DNA from 3 places in the Faecalibacterium sp. i25-0019-C1 genome. Region 3 is predicted to be linked to each of the others. Evidence: riboswitches for the same ligand, from Rfam matches in the RefSeq annotation. Region 3 holds a riboswitch; each other region holds the start of a gene.
What was found. A riboswitch is a leader RNA that binds a small molecule or an ion and turns the genes downstream of it on or off. The one in region 3 is predicted to bind thiamine pyrophosphate.
Positions count from the first base shown of each region.

Region 1: another riboswitch for thiamine pyrophosphate. It lies ahead of ACGHUK_RS08755 (energy-coupled thiamine transporter ThiT); the one in region 3 lies ahead of thiW (energy coupling factor transporter S component ThiW).
Region 2: another riboswitch for thiamine pyrophosphate. It lies ahead of thiD (bifunctional hydroxymethylpyrimidine kinase/phosphomethylpyrimidine kinase); the one in region 3 lies ahead of thiW (energy coupling factor transporter S component ThiW).

Region 1 is NZ_AP031428.1:1,774,771-1,778,036, forward strand. It holds partial or broken gene ACGHUK_RS08740 (DUF6017 domain-containing protein) at 1-466, opposite strand, end outside; gene ACGHUK_RS08745 (hypothetical protein) at 448-930, shown strand; tRNA gene ACGHUK_RS08750 (tRNA-Ala) at 997-1,072, opposite strand; gene ACGHUK_RS08755 (energy-coupled thiamine transporter ThiT) at 1,456-2,085, opposite strand; TPP riboswitch at 2,168-2,267, opposite strand; gene ACGHUK_RS08760 (sporulation transcriptional regulator SpoIIID) at 2,378-2,626, shown strand; gene sigG (RNA polymerase sporulation sigma factor SigG) at 2,677-3,266, opposite strand, start outside.
Region 2 is NZ_AP031428.1:1,298,889-1,302,154, forward strand. It holds gene ACGHUK_RS06435 (TENA/THI-4 family protein) at 198-875, opposite strand; gene thiD (bifunctional hydroxymethylpyrimidine kinase/phosphomethylpyrimidine kinase) at 868-1,668, opposite strand; TPP riboswitch at 1,725-1,832, opposite strand; gene ACGHUK_RS06445 (TIGR00730 family Rossman fold protein) at 1,928-2,464, shown strand; gene ACGHUK_RS06450 (D-isomer specific 2-hydroxyacid dehydrogenase family protein) at 2,505-3,266, opposite strand, start outside.
Region 3 is NZ_AP031428.1:2,252,487-2,255,752, reverse strand. It holds gene ACGHUK_RS11190 (precorrin-8X methylmutase) at 1-633, shown strand, start outside; gene ACGHUK_RS11185 (hypothetical protein) at 796-1,032, opposite strand; TPP riboswitch at 1,221-1,328, shown strand; gene thiW (energy coupling factor transporter S component ThiW) at 1,621-2,136, shown strand; gene thiM (hydroxyethylthiazole kinase) at 2,152-2,973, shown strand; gene thiE (thiamine phosphate synthase) at 2,960-3,266, shown strand, end outside.

The DNA of each region.
Region 1 (3,266 bases), 480 kb from region 3:
CCAGCGCGGCATAGTAACCGTTGATCGTGCTGGGCGCATTGAACAGCATAGCCAGCAGGTATTTCTTGATGTTGCGGATTTCCGAAGTGTTCTTGCTCAAACAGTCAAAGACAAACTCGATGTGAGAGCTGTCCAGCTTCATAAACTTGGATTTCACCAGCTCTGCCGGGTAATCGTCCCCGGCAATGCGGATGGTCTTGCGGGCGCTGCATACGGTTTCCACCAGCAAGTCCACAATCTCGTCCAGCGTTTCCCGGTCAATGCCCTTGACGTGCTGGCAAAGGTGTTCGTACTCAATGTTGTCCATGATGATTTGACGATAAATCTCTATGGCGCTCTGTGATTTCGCTTCCGTTCCTTTCCGTTCCGGCGGCTGTGCCGCCTCGTCCTCCAAAGGAGAGGGTCGGGAAAGGATAGGAATGGGATCGGTAATTGATACATCAGTAATTGATTTTTCTTTACTTGATCCCAAAAGAGCAGCTTATCATCAGCCGCTATGCGAAGGAAACTGCGGAACGCAAGAATCATCTGCAAGCCCTTCAAGCAGAACGCGACAAGGCTGAAAAAGACCTGCTCGCCTTAAAAGCTGAGATTCTGGCTGTAATCAAAGGGGAGAGTGCTTTTCCGAAAGATACTCTTGCCGAGATGATTGCAGCACAGGAAAAGAAGCACACGGAGTTGGAAACTCTGTGTGAAGAAGCCAGTGCAGAACTGGAGCGAAACGCTGAATTGATGGCAAACGTATCGCAGCTGTACGAAGAATTGATTTCTTATGCAGACCTGTACGATAGTGCCAGCTTTGAAGCAAAAAAGATGATCGTCAGCCAGCTTATCCGCAGGGTAGACGTTTATCGCGGATACCAAATCCATGTGGACTTCAACTTTGATCTTGCACAGTATTTGGAGAATAGCGATGAACTTGCTTGCTGACAAACACAAAAACACCGTTGACTTCGATTTGAAATCAACGGTGTTTGTAACTCTTATTTGAGCCAATGGTGGAGAATACCGGGATCGAACCGGTGACCTCTTGCATGCCATGCAAGCGCTCTCCCAGCTGAGCTAATCCCCCATAATTTTCCAGAAGTGGAAACCTCTGGAAAAGAGATGCTCAAACAAGAAACGTTTTATGAAGTTCAGTCGTGGGGGTGCGTGAGCGCACTGCTTGGGCTCCCAGCTGAGCTAATCCCCCATAAAATCCAAGAAGCGAACCTCTTGGATGGAGTTTTTTGTTGGGAATTTGATTGTCGCAGGACTATCTGACTGGGGGTGTGTTTTGATACCAACCGGGCTCCCAGCTGAGCTAATCCCCCAGATGTTTGTGCCGTGCCTGACGACAGGTGTAATTATACCAGCGCTTTGCCAGATTGTCAACAGCTTTTTTGGGATTTTCTGCAAAAAAAATTCCCGCCGGGGAAATGCCCTTCCCGGCGGGAAAAATGACTGCGAAAAAACTTACGCTCTTGCGTTCTGCGGGTCGAAGATCTGCGGTGCGACACGGATCAGGATCACCACAAGGACCGTGGTCAGAATGGCTTCGGGCAGCATGTAGGTGGCGTTGTACACGGCGCTGTACAGCCAGCACAGACCGTCCACGCTCATGTTGGAGATGCCGGGAAAGCCGATCTCGGTCATCCAGCTGAAAGCGTAGTCGTAGTCCTTCCAGACGATGTAACCGGACAGAAAGCTGCACAAAAAGCGCAGCAGGCACACCACAAAGGCGCTGACACCGACACCCACGGTGCGGTTGCGGAAAGGCTTTGCGATCAGGCAGGCAAAGCCCAGCACCGTGAAGGCCAGAAGGTAGTCCAGCAGCACGCAGCCCACCTGTGCCGTGAGGGTCTGGCAGTATGCCAGATTGCCAAGGCCCTGCACAAGCTGGATCAGGCTGTTGACGAAAGCGGTCATGATGCCCCACTTTGCGCCGTGGCGGTAGCTCATTACCAGAATGGGCACCATGCTGAACAGGGTGATGGAACCGCCGTGGGGCATGAGCGGGATCTGGATCATGCTCAAAACGGTGGACAGGGCGATCATCAGCGCACCCTCCACCAGAATGCGGGTTTTGGAATAGGTTTTGGTCATAGGGATTCCTCTTCTCAGAACGATAGTACACAAAAACAAAATGCGCCCGCTTTCCAGCAGGCGCATGGGGTTTGTAAAAGAACGGACAGTTCTGCAAACTCCCACGCCGGCATTGTCCGGTCAGGTAAAAGGGTACTCCGCAAAACGCGGATCTCAGCCTTTCGGCACCCCTGTTTTTATGTCCATGCAAAAGTATAGCGCGTCCGGCGCAAAAGTCAAGCCCCGGCGGAACATATCTGCCCCGGCCTGTGCATAGGCTGTACCATAAGTTCACAATGGGAGGAGTCTGGATATGAAGGGAGACCCCGAACAGAGGGCGGTACAGCTGGGCGAATATATCGCGGCCAACCGGGCCACAGTGCGTGCGGCGGCAGCGGTGTTCGGGTGCAGCAAGTCCACCGTGCACAAGGATGTTGCGGTGCGGCTGCGGACGCTGCAGCCGGAGCTGTTCCGGCAGGTGCGGGCGGTTCTGGCCTGCAATAAGGCAGAGCGGCATCTGCGCGGCGGTGCGGCCACCCGGCGCAAATACAGCCGCAGATAAAAGACGGCACACTTCCGAACAAAACGGAAGCTGTGCCGTCTTTTTTAGGTTCAGTCCCGGGTGCGGAACTGGCTCAGTGCGCCTTTTTCCAACCGGCTGACCTGTGCCTGACTGATGCCGATCTCCTGCGCCACCTCCATCTGGGTCTTGCCCTGCAGGTAGCGCAGCTCCATGATCCGCTTTTCCCGCGGGGTCAGCCCGGCCACGGTCTGCCGGAACTGCAGCCCGCTGATCCAGCTGTCCTCGCCGTCCGGGTCCCGCACCTGATCGATCACATACATCGCATCGCCGCCATCGGTGTACACCGGCTCTTCCAGACTGATCGGCTCCACCACCGATTCCAGCGCGGCGGTCACTTCGCGCCGGGCAAGGCCCGCCGCCTGCGCGATCTCGTCCATGGTCGGCTCGCGGCCAAGCTGCTTTTCCAGCGCTTCACGGCTCTGCATGGCCCGGTAGGCGGTATCCCGCAGGCTGCGGCTCACCCGCAGGGCATTGTTGTCCCGCAGAAAACGCCGGATCTCGCCAATGATCATGGGTACACCGTAGGTGGAAAAGCGCACCGGCTGGGCGGGGTCAAAATGATCGATGGCCTTGATCAGCCCGATGCACCCCACCTGAAACAGGTCGTCCAGATTTTCGC
Region 2 (3,266 bases), 950 kb from region 3:
AATTCTTCTGTTAGGGGCGTTTTTCTTTTCCACTCCCTCGGCAGAAGAGCCGGGGGAGTTTTTGTTTTAGGGCTCCCTTGTTTCCGGCACGAAGGCTCATGCCTGTGGTTGCGGCCACGAAACCCTGAACAAAACAAATGCACCCGGTTGCTGCGGTTCTGCCCACAGGCCGGGTGCATTTTATATTTTAGGAAAAATTACAGGTCACTGCGCGGGGAAGCTGCCATGGCCCAGAAGTTCAGCTCGTGCTCCGAGCAGGCATGGAAGATCTCGCGGCAGCGGGCAAGGCGCTCGTCGCTCAGGCCTTCGCAGACTTTTTCTGCAAACGCGGCCCAGTCGCGGCAGGCCGCCTCATAGCCCTTGTCAGCATAGTCCACCACCAGCGCACCATAAAGGGTATCCTGCACGGAAGGCTTTTCTTCCAGCAGTTTCTGGAAGATCCAGCCATAGCTCAGCATACAGGGCAGGCAGGCCATCATACACTCGGCCGCGCCATCGCCATTTTTGGCGGCTTCGATCATAGAGTCCACATAGGCACGGTTCTCCGGCCGCAGCGGCAGGCTCTGGATGCCTTCATCGGTCAGTCCAAAGTGCTTGAGATAGTGCAGGCGGGCTGCATCCTCGCTCTCATTCACGAAGGAAAGCAGGGAATAGTAGGTGCGGATGGTCTGCATATCCTTTGCCTTGGTCATGCCCCAGGCAAACACCTTGGCATATTCCCGCAGGTAAAGACTGTCCTCCACGATGTAGCCCTTGAAGCAGGCTTCATCCAGTGTGCCATCCGCAAGGTGGGTCAGAAATTCTGAGTGCAGACATTGCTCCCACACAGGCAGACTTTCCTGCACCAGCTGCTGCACAAAGGTCTGCTCACTCACCCACAAACTCTCCCTTCAGTGCAAACATATGGTCCATCGGGCCGGAGCCGTGGCCCAGATCCAGCATGGCAGAAAGACAGCCGGAAATGTAGGCCTTTGCGCGCTCCACCGATGCATCCAGATCATAGCCCTTTGCCAGATTAGACGCAATGGCGCTGGATAGGGTGCAGCCGGTGCCGTGGGTATTGGGGTTTGCAATGCGCTTGCCGCGGAACCATTTGCCGCAGCTGTCCCGCCACAGAAGGTCGTCGGCATCGTTGATCTGGTGGCCGCCCTTGCACAGCACGGCACAGTGGTATTTCTCGCTGATCAGCTTTGCAGCGGCCTCCATTCCGGCCGCATCGGTGATCTTCATGCCGGAAAGGATCTCAGCCTCCGGAATGTTGGGGGTGACCACCTCTGCCATGGGCAGCAGTTTTTCGGTCAGTGCCTGCACGGCATCGTCCCGCAGCAGCTTGGAGCCGGAGGTGGCAACCATCACCGGGTCCACCACGATATGCTTTGCGCCGTAGGTGTGCAGCTTTTCGGCGATCACACCGATCAGCTCTGCCGAGGATACCATGCCGATCTTGACGGCATCCGGGTAGATGTCGGTAAAAATGGCGTCGATCTCCTGTGCCAGAAATTCGGGCGTGGCTTCAAAAATGCCGGTCACACCTGTGGTGTTCTGGGCAGTCAGTGCGGTAATGGCGCTCATGGCGTACACGCCGTTTGCAGTCATGGTTTTGATATCGGCCTGGATGCCAGCACCGCCGCTGGAATCGCTGCCGGCAATCGTCAATGCAGTTTTCATGGTTACAACTTCCTTTGCAAAAAATGCGGAAATGCCCGCAAGGAGGCATCTCCGCACTTTGAAGCAGCAGTATCTCCCTACGTTGGCATTGTCCAAATCAGGTCACAGGTCTGGGCAAACAGCCCACTCTCAGCCTGCTTTTGCAGGCTCCCTTTTTCTGCGTTCAAGAATACCACAGTGCCGCTGCATTTGCAAGGGGATGGCCCTTTTCAATCGGCCCGCTGCGTGGTAAAATGGAAAAAACAAAGGGGGAAATACCATGAACATCACGGTCTATCTTGGAGCAAATGCGGGCAATGATCCTGCGCTGGCGGAAGCTGTCCGGGAACTGGGCAGCTGGATCGGTGCAAACGGGCACCGCCTTGTGTACGGCGGCTCCCGCAGCGGCCTGATGGGTCAGCTTGCCCAGAGCGCGCTGGACGCAGGCGGCACGGTGACCGGTGTGGAACCGCAGTTCTTTGTGCAGCAGGAGCTGCAGCACGATGGCCTGACCGAGCTGATCGTCACCAAGGACATGACCGAGCGCAAGACGAAGATGATCGAGCTGGGCGATGCCTTCATCGCATTCCCCGGCGGTACCGGCACGCTGGAAGAAATTGCAGAAGTGATGTCCCGGGTCTCGCTGGGTCAGCTGGATGCGCCCTGCATCCTTTATAATCTGAACGGCTACTACGACAGCCTGAAAGCACTGCTTGCCAAAATGATCGAGAAAGGCCTTTCCACGCCGCAACGCCAGCAGGGCATCCGATTTGCGGCGAATCTGGAAGAGATCACAACAATTTTGAATAAAGCCTAAAAGGAAACGCTTCCCAGCCGGGAAGCGTTTCCTTTTTATATCATTCTCCCAGTGCAGTGCGGATATTTGCCAGCACCTTCTGGCTCAGCAGCACAAAAGCCTGCTTGGTGCGTCCGGCAGAAACATTCGCGCAATGCACATTCTCACGGGCAAAGAAGTCTTCACCCACCGGGCCGGCAGCGGCACGGGTGTCACAGAAGAAGTGGGTGCCCGGCAGAGCAAGCCACTGTTCCAGAGCAGCAGAGTCAAAGCCCGGGCCGATGGAGGTGTTGAACAGCACCTTTCCCTCGCCCAGCTGCGCAAATTCGTCCTTGCCCAGCAGCAGGACATTTTTGTTCAGGCAGGTGAACACCACCTCGCTCTCGGTCAGCAGCTGTGCCAGCGGCTTATAGGCCATGCCCACAGCTTCGGCATCCGGCTTGCGGGTGCGGCTGTAATAGGCAATGTCGGCACCCATGAACTGCAGCGCGTCGGCGATCATTTTGCCGGACACACCCAGCCCGATGATGCCTGCCTTCAGCCCGGTGATCTCCACCGGCTCGTCCCGCAGCATGGGCATCCCAAAACCGTGCAGGATGCCGGTGAGCTCATGCAGGACGTACTCCACAACGCCGCGGTCGCCGTAGTCCCGGATGCCCAGCACTTTGATGCCGCGGGTGCGGGCATAGGCGATATCTACGTTGGCGCTCTCTTCCGAATACAGACTGCAGCACATGCCGATGTAACGGATATTCGGGCAGCGCTCGATCACGCTTTTGCCCATGCGGGAGGTATAGCTCAGAAGCACGGCATCTGCATCCCC
Region 3 (3,266 bases):
AGCATCTCCATTATCACAAGGGAACTGGACGAGCTGGGCCTGACCCCGCCGCCGGAGACGGCTGCGGTGGTCAAGCGGGTCATCCACACCACCGCGGATTTCGACTATGCCAAAAATCTGCGCTTTACACCCGGCGCGGTGGAAGCCGCAGTCAAGGCCCTGCACGCGGGTGCTTTCATCGTTACCGACACTAATATGGCGCTGGCGGGCATCACAAAGCCGGGCCTGAAAAAACTGAACGGTGAAGCCATCTGCTACATGGCAGACCCCGCTGTGGCCGAAGCCGCAAAGCAGGCGGGCACCACCCGTGCCGTTGCCGCCATGCACCGCGCTGCCCGGGAGCACCCGGGGGCCATTCTGGCCATTGGCAATGCGCCCACGGCCCTTTTGACCATTGCGGAGGAAATGGAAGCCGGTCTGCGGCCTGCACTGGTCATTGGCGTGCCGGTGGGGTTTGTGAATGTGGTGGAAAGCAAGGAAGTACTGTTTGCCGCCTGCGAGCGATACGGCGTGCCTGCCATCGCCGCCATGGGCCGCAAAGGCGGCAGCAATGTGGCTGCAGCCATCTGCAACGCCCTCATTTACTCTGCCACCGAAATGCTGGACCCCTCTGCCAGAGGGTGGAACGGATAAGGCGGAAACAGCATAACATCAAAAACCCGGAACCCTTTTTGAGCCGTTTTGGCCGAGAAAAGGTTCCGGGTTTTGTTCATGATTTTTTCAGAGAGCTATTTTGCAACAGCCCCATTTTCACGGAAAAGGTCCGAACTGAGCACGGCATCCACACTGCCGGCATCAGGCTGCGGGGAACGCCTTGTTCCACACTTCGATCACCTTGAACTTCGGGGTCCAGCCTTCGGGTTCAAAGCGGTCGCCCTTGGCACCCATGGTGCCCTGCTCGGTGCACCACTGTGCGGCCTTGGCCATATCAGGGTCGGTCACATCCGCAAAGGCGGGTGCGCACACGCTCAGCACCATGCACAGCGCCACGAGGGCCGAAAGCAGCCTTTGGGTCAGGGTCGTCTGCTTCATATGGAATTCCTCCTTTTTGCTTACGGGGGGGGGGTATGCGTCCGCCTTGAAAATACCATATTTCACCTTCTTTTTCAATAAAACCTGCGTGAAACGCCCCAAAAACTGCGTGAAAAACGTTTTGCACCGCTGTGCGCGCCTTTGCCCCCTCTTGCAATTTGTGCGCAAAGGGTGTAAAATACAGTCACAATCAAATACAGGGGAGCTTGTGAAGCAGGCTGAGAGGAAGTACCTAAACTTCGACCCTTTTACCTGATGCGGATAATGCCGCCGTAGGAAGTCAGAATGGATGATTTTTTGCAGGAGGCACCGCGGAAGGTGTCTCCTGTTTTTTTTGTTGTGTACCGATTACCATTAAGGAGGATGCCTTGTACTTTTCTGCGGAAGTGCCGCAGCGGGCTGAGGGGGAGCGCCCTGAGCTTTGTGACCGTCAGCGATGGGAAGCCGTGTTCCGGCGTGAGAGGAGACCAGAAAGTCTCGACCGCTTCTTATAGTTCCTGCGCCGGGTCTGGCACCGGGTGCGGGCTGTTTGCGGAGGCGCTGTATGGTTTTTGCTGCTTCCGCAGGTTTGGAAAGGAGCCTTGCCTTATGAAAAAACTCTCTGTGAAAAAGCTGGCGCTGGCCGGCATGCTGTGCGCTCTGTGCGTGGTGGGCAGCGTATTCAGCTTCCCCATGTTCGGCAGCAAATGTGCACCCATCCAGCACATGGTCAATGTGACCTGCGCGGTGCTGCTTGGCCCGTGGTGGGGCGTGGGCGTGGCCTTTGTGGCTTCGCTGCTGCGCAATCTGCTGGGTCTGGGCAGCCTGATGGCCTTCCCCGGCAGCATGTTCGGCGCACTGCTGTGCGGCCTTGTGTACCATAAGACCAAAAACATCCTTGCCACCATGGTGGGCGAGGTGTTCGGCACCAGCATTCTGGGCGGCCTGTGCGCTTACCCGGTGGCCATCTTCCTCATGGGCAAGAGCGCCGGCGACATCGCGTTCTATGCCTACATCGTGCCGTTCCTCATCTCCACTGCAGTGGGTTCCATCATTGCGGGCGTGCTGGTGTACAGCCTGCAGCGCTCCGGCGCTCTGCGCTCCATGCAGAACAGTCTTTCCTGACGGAGGGGCACCCGAATGTTCAAAACAGAATTCGAGAACCTGCGCCGCACCTGCCCGCTCATCCATAACATTACCAACTACGTCACCGTGAACGACTGCGCCAACATGGTGCTGGCCTGCGGTGCTTCGCCCATCATGGCCGACGATGCCGCCGAGGTGGAGGATATCACCACCATCTGCGGCGGTCTGAACATCAACATCGGCACCCTGAACAGCCGCACCATCACCAGCATGCTGCTGGCGGGCAAAAAGGCAAACCAGCTGGGCCATCCTGTGGTGCTGGACCCGGTGGGTGCGGGTGCATCCCGCCTGCGCACCGACACGGCTTTCCGCCTGCTCAGGGACGTAAAGTTCACCGTGATCCGCGGCAACATCTCGGAGATCAAAACGCTGGCCTCCGGCGCGGGAACCACCAAGGGCGTGGATGCCGATGTGGCCGATAAAGTTACTGAGGCCAATCTGGACAGTGCCGTGGCCTTTGCCAAGGCCTTTGCAGCCCAGACGGGTGCCGTTATTGCCATTACCGGTGCCATCGACATCGTGGCCGATGCCGAAAAAGCCTACTGCATCCGCAACGGCAATGCCATGATGAGCAGCATCACCGGTACGGGCTGCCAGCTTTCGGCCTTGACGGCGGCTTTCGTTACCGCCAACCCCGGCCATCCGCTGGAAGCTGCTGCAGCCGCAGTGTGCGCCATGGGCCTTGCGGGCGAGACCGCCCACAAACGCCTGACCCCGCTGGACGGCAACTCCACCTACCGCAATTATATCATCGATGCCATTTACAATATGACCCCGGATCAGCTGGAAGAAGGAGCAAACTATGAAGTGCGATAAGCAGAACATGCTTCTGTATGCCGTCACCGACCGCGCATGGGTGGGAAAGCAGACCCTCTATGAACAGGTGGAGAGCGCCCTGAAGGGCGGTGTCACCTGTGTGCAGCTGCGTGAAAAAGAGCTGGACGACGAAGCTTTTCTGAAAGAGGCTGTGGAGATCCATGCTCTGTGCCAGCGCTACGGCGTGCCGTTCTTTGTGAACGACAATGTGGACATTGCCATCCGCTGCCACGCCGAGGGTGTGCACGTGGGGCAGGAGGATATGGCCGCAGCGCAGGTGCGCGCCCGTGTGG